2 regions of the Rhodococcus sp. RS1C4 genome follow, and region 2 is predicted to be linked to the other one. Evidence: riboswitches for the same ligand, from Rfam matches in the RefSeq annotation. Region 2 holds a riboswitch; the other holds the start of a gene.
The links. A riboswitch is a leader RNA that binds a small molecule or an ion and turns the genes downstream of it on or off. The one in region 2 is predicted to bind cyclic di-AMP.
Positions count from the first base shown of each region.

Region 1: linked by a shared signal. The riboswitch ahead of CH289_RS20780 (C40 family peptidase) and the one ahead of CH289_RS02590 (transglycosylase family protein) in region 2 are both predicted to bind cyclic di-AMP.

Region 1 is NZ_NOXZ01000039.1:58,693-62,092, forward strand. It holds gene CH289_RS20770 (DEDD exonuclease domain-containing protein) at 1-586, opposite strand, end outside; gene CH289_RS20775 (hypothetical protein) at 713-994, shown strand; cyclic di-AMP (ydaO/yuaA leader) riboswitch at 1,110-1,275, shown strand; gene CH289_RS20780 (C40 family peptidase) at 1,293-1,853, shown strand; gene CH289_RS20785 (C40 family peptidase) at 2,163-3,224, shown strand; gene CH289_RS20790 (membrane protein) at 3,233-3,400, shown strand, end outside.
Region 2 is NZ_NOXZ01000008.1:11,493-14,892, reverse strand. It holds gene CH289_RS02600 (helicase-associated domain-containing protein) at 1-587, opposite strand, end outside; gene CH289_RS02595 (hypothetical protein) at 649-837, shown strand; gene CH289_RS02590 (transglycosylase family protein) at 914-1,528, opposite strand; cyclic di-AMP (ydaO/yuaA leader) riboswitch at 1,539-1,736, opposite strand; gene CH289_RS02580 (YccF domain-containing protein) at 2,023-2,394, opposite strand; gene CH289_RS02575 (hypothetical protein) at 2,410-2,628, opposite strand; gene CH289_RS02570 (cold-shock protein) at 2,798-3,211, shown strand; gene CH289_RS02565 (DUF2771 family protein) at 3,212-3,400, opposite strand, start outside.

The sequences.
Region 1 (3,400 bases), on a different contig from region 2:
CCGCGTAGCTGTGGACACCCTGATTGCCCACTCGCTCGATCAAAGCGTGCAGTACGTCGACCGTTGCTCGTGCATCGTCGAGGGCGCGGTGGGTGGGTACGGTGCTGACCTGGAAGAGCGAGGACAGTGCCGACAGTTTCACCGAGGGTGCCTCGTCGCGGGTGAGTACTCGTCGGGCGAGTTTGACCGTGCAGAGCACCTGGAACTTGGGCCAGGCGATGTCCAGCCGTGACGCGGCCGCCCTGAGGAAAGCAGTGTCGAAGCGGGCGTTGTGTGCGACGAGGACCGAGCCGCGGGCGAACTCGAGAAAGCTGGGCAGCACTCGGTCGATCCGAGGGGCGCCGATCAGCATGGCAGTGGTGATCCCGGTGAGCTCGACGATGTACGGCGGAATGGATCGGCCCGGGTCCACCAGCGTCGCGAATTCGGCGATGACCTCGCCGCCCCGAATCTTCACCGCCCCGATCTCGGTGATCGCTTCGGTGTCCGGGCTGCCACCTGTGGTCTCCAGGTCGACTACGACGAACGTCGTGTCGTGCAACGGAGTGTCGAGCTCGTCGAAGCTCAGCTGAATCGGGACGCTCACGAGTGCAGACGGTAGCGACAGGCACCGACAGCAATGCCGATCTTGCTCGGGACGCTGAACGTGTCGGAGTGGATCGCTAGGTTTCGCCGTGAAGGGTCGATCAAACGGGAAAGAGATGGAGATCACATGATCATCGATTGCAGTGATTGCAAGGTCCGTGACATCGCGTGCGCAGACTGTGTCGTGACGGTGTTGCTCGGACCGCCCGGTACGGCCGAGGGGCGTCCGGTGGACGTCGGGATTCCGCGCCCTCGGATAGCGCTCGACCAGGAAGAACTGGGGGCCATGGATGTTCTTGCCGAGAGTGGTCTCGTGCCGAAACTACGTCTCGTCGTCGGCCCGGAACAGGACCCTTCCGGGGGTTCGTTACCGGCTCGTGACACAAGCGGGGATCGACGCGCGATCTAGGGTCGAATCGACTTCTTCGGGTCGCTTCGGCGAGTTGGGGTCGACACAGGGGTATGCCGTTTCGTAATCTTCCTGAGACCTTGCGGAGTCTCGCCAATCCAAACCGGAGCGGCGTCGCAAGTCACCGCCTAATCGGGATGCTCGCGAGAGCGCCCGTACCGGGAACCCGATTTCCATTGGGGTGAATCCTGCTTCGGCCGCTACCAGCGTCCGGGTGGGTAGGGCTGATCTTCCCAGCCCGAACCCGTCAGCTAACTCGGTCGGCGGATGAGTGGAAGAAACGGAGCAACCCTTTCTCGTGGCGTCACATACTTCAACCCGCCAATTGCGTCGAATCCTCGTAGCCGGCGCGATCACTGCCGGTGCGGTCGTTCTGCCCGCAGCCCCCGCAATGGCGGCCCCCATCACCATCCCCGGAGTCGGTACCTTCGAGATTCCGGAAATCCCAGGTCTTCCGCCGCTGCCGACCGAGATCCCCGGTCTGCCTGCGGCTCCCGCACCGCTCGCACCACAGGTCACCCCGGCTGCCAAGGCAGTTCAGGCCGCCGAGTCGAAGATCGGATCGCCGTACGTCTACGGCGCTTCGGGCCCCGACTCGTTCGACTGCTCCGGACTCGTTCAGTGGGCGTACAAGCAGGCCGGCATCAGTCTGCCGCGCACCAGCTACGACCAGGCCGCGGCAGGCACCCCCGTGTCGCAGTCCGACCTGCAGCCGGGCGATGTCGTCTCCTTCTACGGCGGATCGCACTCCGGAATCTACGCGGGCAACGGCAACGTCATCCATGCGTCGACGTCGGGTGTCCCCGTCAAGGTCGCGCCCGTCTCGTCGATGCCGTTCGACGGAGCACGTCGCTACTGATTCGATGATCGTGTGTAAGGACAGCACCAGGAGTGAGCCTCACGGGCTCGCCTGGTGCTGTTTTTCGTCAGGCACCGGTGCGTGGAGCCTGGCAGGTCGCCGAATGGACTCGTCGGCTGCCGAACCGTAACCTGTTCGAGACTGTCGACCTCGATGGAGCAGGATCGAGTTCCGGAAAAAGTCCGAAATTTCGGTCTCGTTCCACGCTCGCGGGCACCTACTCCTGGGTAGGGTTTGTTTCTTCGCCGAAAGTTTCATCTCGGCGCACCCCTTTGGACTACGAACTGCAAGAACGGAGAGTCACCTTTCGTGGCGACACCGACTGTCAAGCGCGTCACCCGCTCGAAGAAGGGCATTCTCGCGGCGGCCATTCTCGCGGCCTGCCTCGTCGTCTCCCCAACAGCCGTGGCCGGCGCGCAACCGGGTGTCGACAGTGCGTCCGACGCCCAGACGCGGCTCGCAGATCTGTCCCGGGAGTCCGAGCAGACGACGGAAGCTCTGCACAACGCCCAGATCGACCTGGATGCGAAGACGGCCGTGCAGCAGGACGCCGAAGCCGCTGTAGGTGCGCACCAGGCCGAGCTGGATCGGGCCCAGGAGGCCCTGGCGCAGGTGAAACCGGCCGTGGACAAGGTGGCCAACGCCAACTACCAGGGTGGCCGCACCAACCGCCTGTTCGCCGTGATGGTCAGCGACTCTCCACAGCAGCTCCTCGATCAGATGTCCGCACTCGACGTGATCTCCGCCGAGACGGCGCGTCAGGTGGAGCAGTTCAAGCAGGCCAGTGCCGATGCCGCGGCGGCGGATCAGGCAGCACGTGCCGCGGCCGACGCTGCGCGTGCAGCAGCGGAGCAGGCCAAGGTCGTCAGCGACGATCTTCAGGCCAAGCAGAGCGAGCTCCAAAGTCAGATGGCGGAGGTCATCGCCAGCTTCAACGCACTGTCCGGAGCGGAGCAGGCCGAGCTTGCGGGTTCGCCTCTGCCGCCCGGGTTCGATCTGTCCAAGATTCTGTCCAACCTCATCCCCGGGTCGGGTTCCGGTGCCCTGCAGGCTGGGCTCACCCAGATCGGTAAGCCCTACGTGTGGGGCGCGACCGGACCGGACGGCTTCGACTGCTCGGGCTTGGTCGTGTGGGCCTACAAGCAGGTGGGAAAGACCCTGCCGCGGTCCAGTCAGGCTCAGGCCGCGGGCGGCGCTCCCGTCGATCAGAAGGACCTGCAGCCCGGAGACGTCGTGCTCTTCTACCCCGATGCGTCTCACGTCGGCCTGTACGCGGGCAACGGCAACGTTCTGCACGCCTCGACGTTCGGCGTCCCGGTGAAGGTGCAGTCCATGGCGTCGTTCCCGTACTACGGCGCACGTCGCTACTGATCTTCGTCGTGCGAACGCGGGCGCTTCGTTCGGCGTTCACGTCGTTGTGTGCAGTGGTCGTGCTCGGTTCCTGCGCGTCCGGAGCAACCACGACTCCACCGCCGAACTCACCGCAGTCGACGACTGTCTCGAACCCTTACGAGGACGGTCGGCGGAACGGCGTCGAGGCGCTGCTG
Region 2 (3,400 bases):
AGCAGCCCGGCGCGCAGCAGCTTCTGGACCGGACGGTCCGGCGACGTGCCCGGCGCGGCATCGCGGGTCCGACCGACGGGAGAAGACCTCGCGAGAGTGTCGAGCAGGCCACGTTCGCTCGATTCGATACCGGCGAGCGCTTCGGTGACGCGCTCGGGCGTGAGTGAGTCGTCTGCGTCCAGGATGCGGCCGATTCGCCACGGCACGGCGTCCGGTGCCGCGGGAGCCATCCGAAGGGTTCGAGTGCCCCAGACCAGAGCGCGTTCCCGCAGCGCCGTCAGCGCACGATCGACGGCTTTGGCGGTGGCGCGCTTGTCGATCACGTCGTCGAGACGCGCACGAGTCACCGGCAGATCACCCGCACCCTCGATCGAGAGAAGCTCGAGAATCGTCAGCGCGAGGGTGTCGAGTGAGTCGGCACTACGGAGAATCGACGCGCGCTGCTCGGCGCGGCCGGCGAGAACACCGATGGTCGACGGCGGTGGCACCGTCAGGTCCGGACGCAGCGTGAGAAAGCCGACGAGTTCGGAATCGGAGCGGGACTCCAGCCACGTGGCGAGGTCCGGTGGCGCTGCTTTATCGGTCATCACGTATCAGATTAGTGACCTGGGCTGGTGTATGCCGCAGCGCAGGTGTCAAAATGGGCGCATGGTGAACAAGTCGAAGAAGCCCTATGTCGATCCAGGCTGGCCGGACACCGCACGCGGTGACCATGCGGTGACGGAATTGTCGTCCACGCGCTCGGGAGGCTTGTCGCCGTACGGCGAGGAGACCGAGTTCCCGCTGCCCGTGGAGGAACTGCCCTACGCGCACCCTGTGACCGTCGTCAACCGCTGACACAGCCGATACGAACAGACGAGAAAGGCCCCCGAGACTACGGTCTCGGGGGCCTTTCTCGTACCGGCGATGTGCCTTACTGAGGCAGGAACGCCTTGTTGGCCTGGTAGAACTCGACCAGCTGCGGGTCGAGCTGAATGCCCTGCGTCGCGTCCTTGATGATCGAGGCGATCTGCGGGTCGTTGGTGAAGGTCTGCACGGCGCTCGTGATGCCGTCGATGACCTCGGCAGAGCCGTCGACCGTCGGGATGGACGTCAGGTCGGGGAGCTTGGGTGCTTCGGGAGCGGACTTCGGCGAGGCAGGCACGCTGCGCTCGGACGGTGCGCTGCTGAGGCCAAGGCTCGAGGAGCAGGAGGGCCATGCGCCCCAGCCCTGCGATGCGAGAACCTTCTCGGCGACTGCGATCTGCTCTTCGCGGCTGGCCTGGTTCGCGGTGGCTGCGTACTGCTGGCCGCCGTGCGAGTTCCAGGTGCTCGGGGAGAACTGCAGACCACCCTGGAAACCGTTGCCGGTGTTGATGCCCCAGTTGCCGCCTGCTTCGCACTGAGCGAGACGGTCCCAATCGGAGTCAGGAGCTGCGTTGGCGGTACCGGTGAAGGCGATGCCTGCGGTGCCCATGATGGCGCCGGTGACGGCGACCTTGGCGACGGTGCGGCCGGTGGTGGTCGGCTTGCGATGACGTCCGCTCATACTTTTCTTCGAATCCTCTCCACAGGCGCCTGCGAGGTCAGCTGTCGGGTTCGGGCTGAGAGGTAGCCCGGCCCGGCGTGTCCAGCAGTGAGATCACTGCAGGATCGACGGGCTTCACCCCAAGGAATGTTCCGCGTGAGCGGAGCGTTCCGGTTATCCGAGAGGACGTGTGGGTCCCCCGTCCTCGTCCCCTGGGTGTTCTTGGTGGGGGTCCGTTTCCGCGGGACGAGGTTTGGCGCTGCGGGAACGGATTCGGCCGAAGTTTCTCAGCCGCCACTGACCGTACTGAAGTTCCCGTGGAGTGTCACCATTTGGTAACTGTTGCTTTTTCGAGCCGCAACGCGGCGTGCTCGTGTCCGATTTTCGGTAACGAACGAATCTGCAGCTAGAGGCGTCGGCACCGCGACGACGTCCGTCCGTTGCCCTTCCGTTACCACCCTGTTATGTGATGGAAGTCACACCCATCCGGATTGGGGCGGAAGGGGCAGAAGTGATCACGCGTCGACGATGTCCTTGCCGAGCGGCATCAGGGAGATCGGAATCATCTTCAGGTTCGCGATCGCAAGCGGGATCCCGATGATGGTGATGGCCATCGCGAAGGCAGTCGCGATGTGCCCGATGGCGAGCCAGACACCGGCGACGATCAACCAGATCACGTTGCCGATCACCGATGCGACCCCCGACGTCGGACGTTCGACGACCGTCTTTCCGAACGGCCACAGTGCGTAGACGCCGATTCGGAAGGACGCGATTCCGAACGGAATCGTGACAATGAGGATGCAGCAGATGATTCCCGCTGCGAAATATCCGAGGGCGAGCCACAGCCCGCCGAAGATCAGCCAGATGATGTTCAGTATCGGACGCATGGTCGGTACTCCCGTCTATCGTGCTCGTCGGCCGGAAAACAGTGCGAACACCAGCGCCAGCACGAAGCCGAGCGGTGCGGCGATCATCGCGGTCAGGTACAGCCACAGCGGCGGCTCGTTTCCGCCCACCGCCGGAACCAGAAAGATCGCCGCGATGGCAACCAGTCCGGCAACGAAAAGAACGAGTGCTACGCGCAGCAGAGCCGAGCTGCCTCGGGGTCGTCGATCGGTCACATCTCCAGACGGTAGTCGCTCGCCGGACGTCGGCTCACCCGACGGAGAAACCCAGGTGCTTGCACCGGCCCACTCGCGGTAGACTGTCGTATTCGCGTCTCGCCGATCGTGCGGGGCGCGAAATTTTGTGCCAGCAACAACAATCGAGACAAATGGACGGGTGAGCGCAGTGCCTACCGGCAAGGTGAAGTGGTACGACGTCGACAAGGGATTCGGCTTTCTCTCTCAGGAGGAAGGTGAGGACGTCTACGTTCGCTCGTCTGCGCTCCCTGCAGGTGTCGACGGCCTCAAGGCCGGTCAGCGCGTGGAATTCGGCATGGCCGCAGGCCGCCGCGGACCCCAGGCGCTCAGTCTCAAGGTCCTCGAACCGGCTCCGACCGTGCGTCAGAACACTCAGGGTCGGCGTGAGCATGTCGAGCGCAAGCACACCCCGGACCAGCTGCACGGCATGGTCGAGGACATGATCACGTTGCTCGAGGCCACCATTCAGCCGGAGCTGCGCAAGGGCAAGTACCCGGACCGCAAGACCGCTCAGAAGATCTCCGAGGTCGTCCGCGCCGTCGCGCGTGAGCTCGACAGCTGATCAGTCGGTCTTGGTCGCGATCGACCAGATCGCGTGGCTGATGATCTCCTCCTGCTGAGTGTCGGAGTCGATGACGCCCGACGGCAGTCGGATTTCGACGCCCAGTAGCTCCCTGCCCTCGTCGTCGAGGGGCTGGACCGTCATGCCCAGCTTCTCGTCGGGCAGGTAGAGGGTGTCCGACTCGACGGC